Regions from separate parts of the Dactylosporangium sp. NPDC051087 genome, predicted to be linked through region 2. Evidence: riboswitches for the same ligand, from Rfam matches in the RefSeq annotation. Region 2 holds a riboswitch; each other region holds the start of a gene.

Region 1 (3,264 bases), on a different contig from region 2:
TCCGGCGCGGCGGTGTCGTCCGATCCAGACGTATCCGAAATGTCGGGCGAGGTGGAGGTGCCTGAAGAGGGGCGGGACGGAGGCCGGTCGGCGCCCCCGGAGGGTTGGGACGGAGGCCGGCCGTCGCCTTCTCCGGCGGACAGATCCGGAGTGTCGGAAATATCGGGCGACGGGTCGTCCGGCCCAGGGGGTGGATCCCGCGGGGGCGGGCCACCGGCGTCGGGATCCTCGTCGGGATCGTCGTCGGGGCCGTTGAGCTCCTGGTCGAGGATCTCCTCGAGGCGTTCCTGGTCGGCGCCCGGCGGGTCGAGCGGGTCGCGGCGGCGGCGGTGCGGGAGGGCGAGCCTCGCCGCGTCGCGCAGGTCGTCCTTCGTCACGACCGTCCGGCCGTGCCAGGCGGCCAGGGCCACCGCGGTGCGGGCCACGACGATGTCGGCGCGCAGGCCGTCCACCCGGTACGCCAGGCAGATCCGCGCGATCCGGTCCAGCTGCCGGTCGGGCAGCGTCACCGCCGGCAGCGCCCGCCGCGCCTCGGCGATCCGGGCGGCGAGGGCCGCGTCCTCCTCCGTGTAGCGCGCCGCGAAGGTGTCGGGGTCCAGTTCGTACGCCAGCCGCCGCCGCACGACCTCGGCCCTGGGCGCCGCCGTGGCGGGCGCGGCGACGCCGACGACCAGGCCGAACCGGTCGACGAGCTGCGGGCGTGGCTCGCCCTCCTCCGGGTTCATGGTGCCGACGAGGAGGAAGCGGGCGGCGTGCTTGACGGAGACGCCGTCGCGCTCGACGTGGGCGCGGCCCATCGCGGCCGCGTCGAGGAGCAGGTCGACGAGGTGGTCGGGCAGGAGGTTGACCTCGTCGACGTAGAGGACACCGCGGTGCGCGGCGGCGAGCAGGCCCGGCTCATAGGCCTTGACCCCGTCGCCGAGGGCGCGCTGCAGGTCGAGGGTGCCGACGACCCGGTCCTCGGTGGCGCCGACGGGCAGCTCGACCAGCGCGGACCGGCGCCGGGCGGCGGGCGCGTCCAGGGAGTGCGGGCCGTCCGGGCAGGACCGGTCGGGGGCGGCGGGGTCGCAGGCGAAGCGGCAGCCGGCGACGACGTCGACCTCGGGAAGCAGCGTGGCCAGCCCCCGCACGACGGTCGACTTGGCGGTGCCCTTCTCGCCCCGGACGAGGACCCCGCCGATCGCCGGGGACACGGCCGTGAGCAGCAGGGCGAGGCGCAGGTCTGGCAGGCCGACCACGGCCGAGAACGGATACGGCGACGTCACGGGCACATCCTTATCGAGCGGGTCCGCGCCCGCTGGGTCAACAAGCACGAGCGGCTGGAGTGTCTGACTTCCCGGGTCGCCGCCGTGGCCCGTGTGCTGGACGGAGGCTCCCCGGTCACAGTGGCGGGACCGTCCCAGACTCGCACTGGGTTCCTCCCTGTGGCCGCTCGGGGTTCATCGTGTCCCACGGCTCCCAGTGACGTCAACGTGACCCAAATCCTTCGGGCCGGGCACGACCGGCCGAACAGATGACGTGTGGGCGGGCTCAGCGCACCGGGCGCCGGCGGACCCGCGCCGCGTCCTGGCACGCGTGCGCGGCGTCGCGGACACCGTCCTGGGGCCCGTCCTGGGTGTCGTCCTGGCCCTTGGTCTGCTGGTGGCGTCGGTACACCGGACGCTGCCGCCGCTCGCACCGGAGACCAGCGTCGCCCCGCCCGGCACCAGGGCCATGTGGCTGTGGGACCGGGCGCCGCCGGAGACCGTCGTGGCCTGGGCGAACGCCCACTCGGTGTCGACGATCTTCGCGTACTACGACCCGCGCGCCGACGTCACGGAGCTGACCCGGCTCCGCGCGCTGTGCGACGACGCCGGGATCACGCTCGACGCGCTCGGCGGCGAGCCGGACTGGACGACGGACCACGCGACCGCGCTCGCGTGGGCCCGCGCCGCCGCCGCGACCGGACTGTTCCGGGGGCTGCACGTCGACGTCGAGCCCTACCTGCTGCCCACGTGGCAGCAGGAGCAGGCGGTGCTCGTGCCGCAGCTGCTGCGGCTGCTCGACGAGCTGGCGCAGGTCGGGCCGCCCCTCGAGCTGGACGTGCCGTTCTGGCTGCCCACCGTGCAGGTCGGCGGGGAGAACCTGGCCGACGCCGTGCTCGCCCGGGTCGACGGCGTCACGGTGATGAGCTACCGCAACACCGCCACCGGCGGCAACTCCATGCTCGGCGTCGCCGACGACCTGCTGCGCCGCGCCGGGGAGGCGGCGAAACCGGCCCGGCTCGGCGCGGAGACGCAGGCGCTCGGCGACTGCGCCTACTGCACCTTCCACGGCGGCACCGACAGCGCCATGCGGGCCACGCTCAGCGACGTCGACCGTGCGGCGCAGCGCTACGCCGCGTTCGAGGGAATCGCGGTGCACCAGTACGACACCTGGATAGCGCTCACCGGCTAGCTCAACACGCTCCCCGAGCCGCCGATCAGGCAGACGTCACCAAGTCCCGACAGAGAAGGACCTCTCCGATGCGCCGTTCAGCCTCCATCGCTCTCGCCTGCGCCGCCGGTGCGGCCGCCATCCTGCCCGCCGCCGCGCCGGCCAGCGCCGCGACCCCCGGCCTCGGGCTGACCATCCCGCTGCTCGCGCCGATGGTGCTGGGTCAGACGGGCTGGGTGAGCACCCTGTGGGGCGCGGCGGCCGACATCTGCAACGTCAAGGTCACCGCCTCGGGGCCCGGCGTCTCCGTCAACTACCCCACGAACACGAAGACCTACTCGTCGCTGTCGAAGGGCGACTCGCTCTCGGCCGGCAGCGTCGACTACGCGGCGTTCAACATCACCGTCACCTCGAACACGCTGGTCTCGCTCACGCCGATCACGCTGAACTACACGTACACCGAGAAGACCGCCGGCGCGACGACCTGCGTCGGCACCGCCCGCACCGGCAGCTCCACCGCGACCCTGCCGATCGTCCTGGTCAGCGGCGACGGCGTCGTCCAGAAGACCAGCACGGTGACCGTGCCGAAGAAGACCCCGGTGTGGAGCCAGCTGGTGTTCCAGGCCCGCCGCGGCGGCGTCGACGACCTGAAGATCACCGTCTCCGGCGGCCCCGCCGGGCTGGGCGTCAGCTACCCCGCCGACCGGACCTACACGCAGCTCAACGACGCGGCCGGCCTGCCCGTCGGCGCCGACGACTACGCGTCGGTGAAGTTCGACGCCACGAACGTCGCCGCCGGCACCTACACGCTCACCGTGAAGCTCAACTACGGCACCACCGTCGACACCA
Region 2 (3,264 bases):
GCGCTTCGCCGCGAGCTGCGGGAGGAAACCGGCCTGGTCACCGCCGCCGATCCGCCGCACGTCTGGCATCAGGTGATCGTCAGCGCGGATCACGCGCCGGGCTTCTACGGCGTCGTCAACGACTACTTCCTCGTCCGCACCGACCACTTCGAACCGCAAGGCCAGCTCACCGACGAGCAGCTCGCCGCTGATGAGCACCTCGCCGGCTTTCGATGGTGGCGGCTCGCCGAGATCGCCGGCTACACCGGACCTGACCTGTTCTCGCCCCGTGACCTCGCCACACCGCTGACCGACCTGCTCACCTTCGGGACACCCTCCGCCCCGATCGCCCTCGGCTTATGAAGACCACCGGTCGCTGAAATCCGCGCTGCACCCAGGTCAGCGAACCCTTGCCGGGCAGAGCCAACCGACCCCAGAGCTGCCGATCTCATTGTCTGCCGGCTCGGCCTGCTACCACTAGCGGCTCCTGTTGCGTTTAGGGGTCGTCACGGGAACAGCCCCTGGGTCGGCTGGGGGACTGGATTCACTGCAAGAGGCATTGCGGCAATTGCCCTCGCGCTCGTGGCTGCTGCAACTACGATCGCCCCGATGGACTCCGACCGTGCCGACCGCACGCAAGCCAACTCGGTTGCGCAGGCCGAGTCAGTGCCGCCGTGGCTGCTCAGGGGCGCGCGCCCCGAGGTCGACGCCGCAGTCACGGCACCGATGGCCGTACCCTCGCTGCGCAGCGAGGCGGGCGGTCGTCTCGTCGATCGGGTGACGGCGTTCGCGCAGCGCATCGCGCCGACCGGCAGCAAGCGTCTCTCGGCAGAGCAGTACCCGGACCTCCAGGCCGCAACGGCGAAGTTCGGCACCGGGGCTGTGCAGCTCACCGTCACCGTGCAGCAACTCCAGACGCCGATCTACCTCACGGACCTCACGCTGGGATTCCCGGAGGATGTCTACCAGGAGTGGCCGAACGGCGTGCAGGTCGTGACGGTGCGCCACGCAATGCCGGACACGTTCCAACTCATCGCGGTACGAGGCAAGGGCGTGCAGCTCACGGTGTCCGTCACCGCAAGGACGCCGAGCGAGCAGAAGCCTGACCTGCTGGCCCCGTGGGCCGGCGCAGAGCAGTTCGTCCAGCGCTTCAGGGACGTCGCGAGCGACACGGCCATCGACGCCTTCGCCGCGGCGTAGTGGTGCAGGCGACACGCCGCTACACCATCTGGTGTTGCGCATTCAGCACCGCACCCATATATGGTGTTCCCTGCAGCTGGTTCGGCCGCTCTTCGGGGCGGTCGTGGCAACAGGGAACCCGGTGTGAATCCGGGACTGCCCCGCAGCGGTAAGTGGGAACGACCGCCGTCAACGAAGCACTGGACCGCGAGGTCTGGGAAGCGACGGCCAGTAGGTGGCGCCGGAAGGCGTCGCGCCCGCGAGTCCGAAGACCTGCCAGCGCACCGCACGCCGTCCGGTGTGCGGTGGTCGGATGCCGCGCGGGACGGCTGACGCCATCGCCGGGTGCGCCTCGCGTGCGCCTTTCTGTGGCGGCTTTCCCCTGCGCTCGTCCGACGTCGTCGGAGTTCGTGACGAGGGGGACACATGACGGTGACGCAGGACCAGGCCGGTCAGCGGGCGCCTGAGCAGCGGCGGCACGCGATGCAGGTGCGCAAACGCAACGGCGACCTGGAGCCGGTCGACGTCAACAAGATCGTGAAGGCGGTCGAGCGGTGGGTCGCCGACCTCGACGAGGTCGACCCGCTGCGCGTGGCGACGAAGACGATCAGCGGCCTGTACGACGGTGCGACGACGGCCGAGCTGGACAAGCTGTCGATCCAGACCGCGGCCGAGCTGATCGGTGAGGAGCCGCAGTACTCGCGGCTCGCCGCCCGGCTCCTGGCCGCGTACGTCGACAAGGAGGTCCGCGGCCAGGGCGTCGCCAGCTTCAGCCAAGCGGTCCGGTACGCGCACCAGCAGGGCCTGATCAGCGACGCCACCGCGGCGTTCGTGGCCCGTAACGCCCGTAAGCTCGACGACGCCGTCGACCTGGACGGGGACCTGCGGTTCGAGTACTTCGGGCTGCGGACGGTCGCCGACCGGTACCTGCTGCGCCATCCGCAGACGCGGCTGGTGGTGGAGACGCCGCAGTACTGGCTGCTGCGCGTCGCCTGCGGGCTGTCCACGACGCCGGCCGAGGCGATCGGCTTCTACCGGCTCATGTCGTCCCTCGCGTACCTGCCGAGCTCGCCGACGCTGTTCAACTCCGGCACCGCGCACACCCAGATGTCGTCCTGCTTCCTGGTCGACTCGCCCCGCGACGAGCTGGACTCGATCTACGAGCGGTACCACCAGGTCGCGAAGCTGTCGAAGTTCTCCGGCGGGATCGGCATCTCCTGGACGCGGGTCCGCGGCCGGGGCGCGCTCATCCGCGGCACCAACGGCAGGTCCAACGGGATCGTGCCGTTCCTGAAGACGCTCGACGCCGGGGTCGCCGCCGTGAACCAGGGCGGCCGGCGCAAGGGCGCCGCGTGCGTGTACCTGGAGCCGTGGCATCCGGACATCGAGGAGTTCCTGGAGCTGCGGGACAACACCGGCGAGGAGTCCCGGCGCACCCACAACCTCAACCTGGCCAACTGGATTCCGGACGAGTTCATGCGCCGGGTCGAGGCCGACGCCGACTGGTCGCTCATCGACCCGTCCGACGCGCCCGAGCTGCCGGACCTGTTCGGTGCGGAGTTCGACGAGGCGTACCGGGCGGCGGAGAAGCACGCCGTGAAGACCGTCAAGGCCCGTGACCTGTACGGCCGGATGATGCGCACCCTCGCGCAGACCGGCAACGGGTGGATGACGTTCAAGGACCGCTCCAACGCGCTGTCCAACCAGACCGGGACGCCCGGCAACACCATCCACCTGTCGAACCTGTGCACGGAGATCCTCGAGGTCAACAGCGACGACGAGACCGCCGTGTGCAACCTCGGCTCGATCAACCTCGGCGCGCACCTCACCACCGACAGCGCCGACGGCGTGGACTGGGACAAGCTGCGCGCCACCGTCCGCACCGCCGTGGTGTTCCTCGACCGGGTCATCGACATCAACTACTACCCGTCGGCGCAGGCCGCCGCGTCGAACCCGCGCTGGCGACCCGTCGGGCTCGGGCTGATGGGCCTGCAGGACGCGTTCTTCACGCTGCGGTTGCCGTTCGACTCACCCGCCGCCCGCGAGCTGTCCACCCGCGTGCAGGAGGAGATCTACCTCACCGCCCTCGAAGCATCGGCGGACCTG
Region 3 (3,264 bases), on a different contig from region 2:
ACGGCGGTGGCCGCGATCACGCCGCCGAGGACGGTGGCGGCGAGAGCGGCGGCGGCGCTGCGGTGCGGGCGCATGAGGGGCCTTTCAAAGCTGGCGGAGGCTCAAAGCTGGCGGAGGCTCAAAGCTGGCGGAGGCTCAGAGCTGACGGAGGCTCGAAGCCGACGGAGGCGGTGCCGCGGGGCACCGCCTCCGGTGCCGGATGGCTCAGGGGGCGGTGATCGACGGTGCCTGACCGGAGCCGAAGCGCCAGCCCTCGACGGTGCCGATCGCCGGGTTGAACGAGGAGGCGCCGGCGCTGCTGTACGTCCATGCGCCGCCGGGCGTGGCGTGCCAGTACGACCAGTACGCCGACGTGGGCGGGGTGTTGACGCACGGGTCGGACGCCGCGGTCGGCTGGCCGTTGATCCTGCACACGAACGCCAGGCCCCAGCGCTGCGTGCCGGTGACGGTGAACCCGGCGCCGGTCAGCGCGGCCAGCCCGGTCGGCGGGTCGCCGAGCTTGCAGCCGACCACGACCCCGCCGCCGAGCGGGCCGAAGTCGACCACGACGCTCACCCCGGCGCCGGGCGCGCAGGCGGCCGCGTGCGCCGCCCGCGGTGCCGGATCGGCGAGGACGAACGTCGCGGTGACGGCGAGCGCGGCGAACAGAGCGGCCGGCAACCGGCGCATGATTCCTCCACTGTGGACGGTGTGCACGGGTGTGCCGGGTCGGGTGGTCAGGGGCACGCCGGTGTTCAGGGGCATGCGGGGTCCGGTGTTCAGGGGAACGCGTGCGGCGGTGTGCGCGGGTGTGTGGCGCCTGGTGTTCACGGGCATGCCGGGCGTCGTGTTCACGGGCACACCAGGATCGGTGCGGCGGCGCGGGATCCGCGTGCGGTGAGCGTCGCCAGGCCCGAGCCGGTCAGGCCGGGCACCGCCTGCGCGGTCGACCGGACCGCGGTCGCCGGGTCGAACCCGCCGGCGGCGTAGGCGATGGCGCCCCGGTCCGCGCCGCAGCGGACCTGCAGGCTGAGCAGGAAGCCGCGGGCCTTCAGCCAGGCGACCGGCCGTCCCGCGACGGCCAGGGCCTGTGCCGCCAGACCGGTGCTGTTGGCGTTCGCCGTGCCGGCGGAGTCGGCGAACGAACCGTCGGCGGCCTGCGCCGAGACCAGCCACGCGACCGCCGGCGCCGCGTCGGCGGGACGGCCGACGGCGAGCAGCGCCTGCACGGCGAACGCGGTCGCGTCGACGTCGCTGATGCACGCCGGCTGGTCGTAGTAGAGCGGGTAGCCGCCGTCGGCGCAGCGGGTGCCGGCGAGGTACGTGCCGCCGGACGTGGGCGCCCCGGCCGGGGTGCGGTCCAGGGCGAGCAGCGAGAACGCCTGGGTGAGCTGGTTGCTGTAGTCGCCGAAGGCCGACCGGTCGGTGAAGCGGCCCGATGGCGCCTGCAGCCCGCGCAGCCGGGCGATCAGGTCGACGCCGCCGAACGCGGCCGGGTCGGCGCCGCGGACCTGCGCGGCGAGGGCGAGCTTGGCGGTCGCGCCCGCGTACGCCTCGGTGCCGTCCCCGATGTAGCCGGTGAGGATCTCCGGCCGGGCCAGCCACGCCGTCGCCTTGGCGGCGTTCGCGCCGGCGACCTTCGCGGCGGCGGACGCGAGGATCGCGTCGATGGTGAGGCCCTGGTCGGGGTAGGCGACGCCGTCGAAGACGACCTCGAAGCGTTCGCCGTCGACGAGCCGGTGGGCCAGCCACCCGGCGGCGGCGTCGGACCGGTTGACGGTGGGTGGTGCAGCTGTGACCGGCAGGGCGGCCGGTGCGACGGCCGTGACGGTCAGGACGCTGGACAGGGCGAGCGCGGCGAGCACCCTCGTGAGGAGGGTGCGGGCGCGGTGCCGGGGGACTGCCATCGGGCGGTGCCTCTCCGGCCCTGGCAGTCGAGAGAAACCGGGCATGCCCGGTGGCTCCGACCCGTGGGCCACGACGGGTAGGGAGGTGCAAGAGACGACGCGTGTCGGACAGGTATTCGGGCTCGCGGCGAGCAGACATCGCTCACCGCCTACCGTTGCGGGCCAGCGCCGGACTTCAACCGGACTTCCCCCATCAACACACGGCTATGTAGTTGTGACCGACAGTCTGTCCCCGGCGATGCGGTGCCGTCAATCCCGGCGGCCGTGCTGTGGCGATGCCAACAGCTCACTGACACGGGCGGGACGGCGTGTCTGCGCGCTGTCAGCCCGCTGTCAGTGGCGCTCGCGACAGTGCTCTCACCAAGCCGAACGGACAGAGGAGAGCACGATGCAGACCTTCGAGACCCCCGACCCGATCTCCGCGGTGCTCGACATCCCCGCGGGCCGCGTCCAGTTCATCGCCGGTGACCGGGCCGACACGACCGTCCAGGTCCGGCCGGCCGACGCCGCGAAGAGCCGCGACGTGAAGGTGGCGGAGCAGACCACGGTCGAATACGCCGGCGGCGTCCTGCGGATCGCGGCCGACGCCGGGGTGCGGCACCAGCTGCTCGGCAGTTCGGGCTCCGTCGACGTGACCGTGCAGCTGCCCGCCGGCTCCCAGCTGACCGTGAAGGCGGCCAGCGCCGAGTTCCGGGCCGTCGGCCGCTTCGGCGACGTCGCCTTCGACGGGGCGCACGGCGCGGTCAAGGTCGACGAGGCCGACAGCGTCCACCTCACCGTCCTCGCCGCCGACGTCGTCGTCGGCCGGGTCAACGGCTCGTCGGAGATCAGCACCGCCAAGGGCGACATCACCGTCGCCGAGGCGGTGCGCGGCAACCTCGTGCTGCGCACCCAGGCCGGCGACGTGACCGTCGGCGCCGCCACCGGCGTCTCCGCCTCGCTGGACGCCGGCACCGGCCACGGCCGCATCCACAACGCGCTGAAGAACGGCGACGGCGCCGCCGAGCTCACCATCCACGCCACGACCGCGCACGGCGACATCGTCGCCCGCAGCAACTGAAGGGACAGCACCATGACGAACCTGGCCATCGCGGCGACCGGGCTGCGCAAGTCGTACGGGGACAAGGTCGTGCTCGACGGCGTCGACCTGGCCGTGCCCGCGGGGACGATCTTCTCCCTGCTCGGCCCGAACGGCGCCGGCAAGACCACCGCCGTGAAGATCCTGTCCACGCTCATCTCGCCCGGCCCGGGCTCCGGCGCCATCCACGTCGACGGTCACGACCTGGCCCGCGACCCGCAGGCCGTCCGCGCCGCGATCGGCGTCACCGGGCAGTTCTCCGCCGTCGACGGCCTGATCACGGGCGAGGAGAACATGCTG

Evidence for each region. Region 2 has a riboswitch for cobalamin ahead of ACZ6TV_RS52875 (ribonucleoside-diphosphate reductase subunit alpha). Riboswitches for the same ligand answer to the same signal wherever they lie in the genome.
Region 1: another riboswitch for cobalamin. It lies ahead of ACZ6TV_RS41640 (VWA domain-containing protein); the one in region 2 lies ahead of ACZ6TV_RS52875 (ribonucleoside-diphosphate reductase subunit alpha).
Region 3: another riboswitch for cobalamin. It lies ahead of ACZ6TV_RS36950 (prenyltransferase/squalene oxidase repeat-containing protein); the one in region 2 lies ahead of ACZ6TV_RS52875 (ribonucleoside-diphosphate reductase subunit alpha).

The regions. Positions count from the first base shown of each region.
Region 1 covers NZ_JBVJIJ010000028.1:19,120-22,383, forward strand. Annotated here, with positions in the region: gene ACZ6TV_RS41640 (VWA domain-containing protein) at 1-1,265, opposite strand, end outside; cobalamin riboswitch at 1,301-1,448, opposite strand; gene ACZ6TV_RS41645 (hypothetical protein) at 1,576-2,436, shown strand; gene ACZ6TV_RS41650 (hypothetical protein) at 2,505-3,264, shown strand, end outside.
Region 2 covers NZ_JBVJIJ010000055.1:33,710-36,973, forward strand. Annotated here, with positions in the region: gene ACZ6TV_RS52865 (NUDIX hydrolase) at 1-342, shown strand, start outside; gene ACZ6TV_RS52870 (hypothetical protein) at 589-1,179, shown strand; cobalamin riboswitch at 1,240-1,453, shown strand; gene ACZ6TV_RS52875 (ribonucleoside-diphosphate reductase subunit alpha) at 1,585-3,264, shown strand, end outside.
Region 3 covers NZ_JBVJIJ010000022.1:147,817-151,080, forward strand. Annotated here, with positions in the region: gene ACZ6TV_RS36940 (prenyltransferase/squalene oxidase repeat-containing protein) at 1-74, opposite strand, end outside; gene ACZ6TV_RS36945 (hypothetical protein) at 205-669, opposite strand; gene ACZ6TV_RS36950 (prenyltransferase/squalene oxidase repeat-containing protein) at 831-1,886, opposite strand; cobalamin riboswitch at 1,976-2,124, opposite strand; gene ACZ6TV_RS36955 (DUF4097 family beta strand repeat-containing protein) at 2,275-2,946, shown strand; gene ACZ6TV_RS36960 (ATP-binding cassette domain-containing protein) at 2,959-3,264, shown strand, end outside.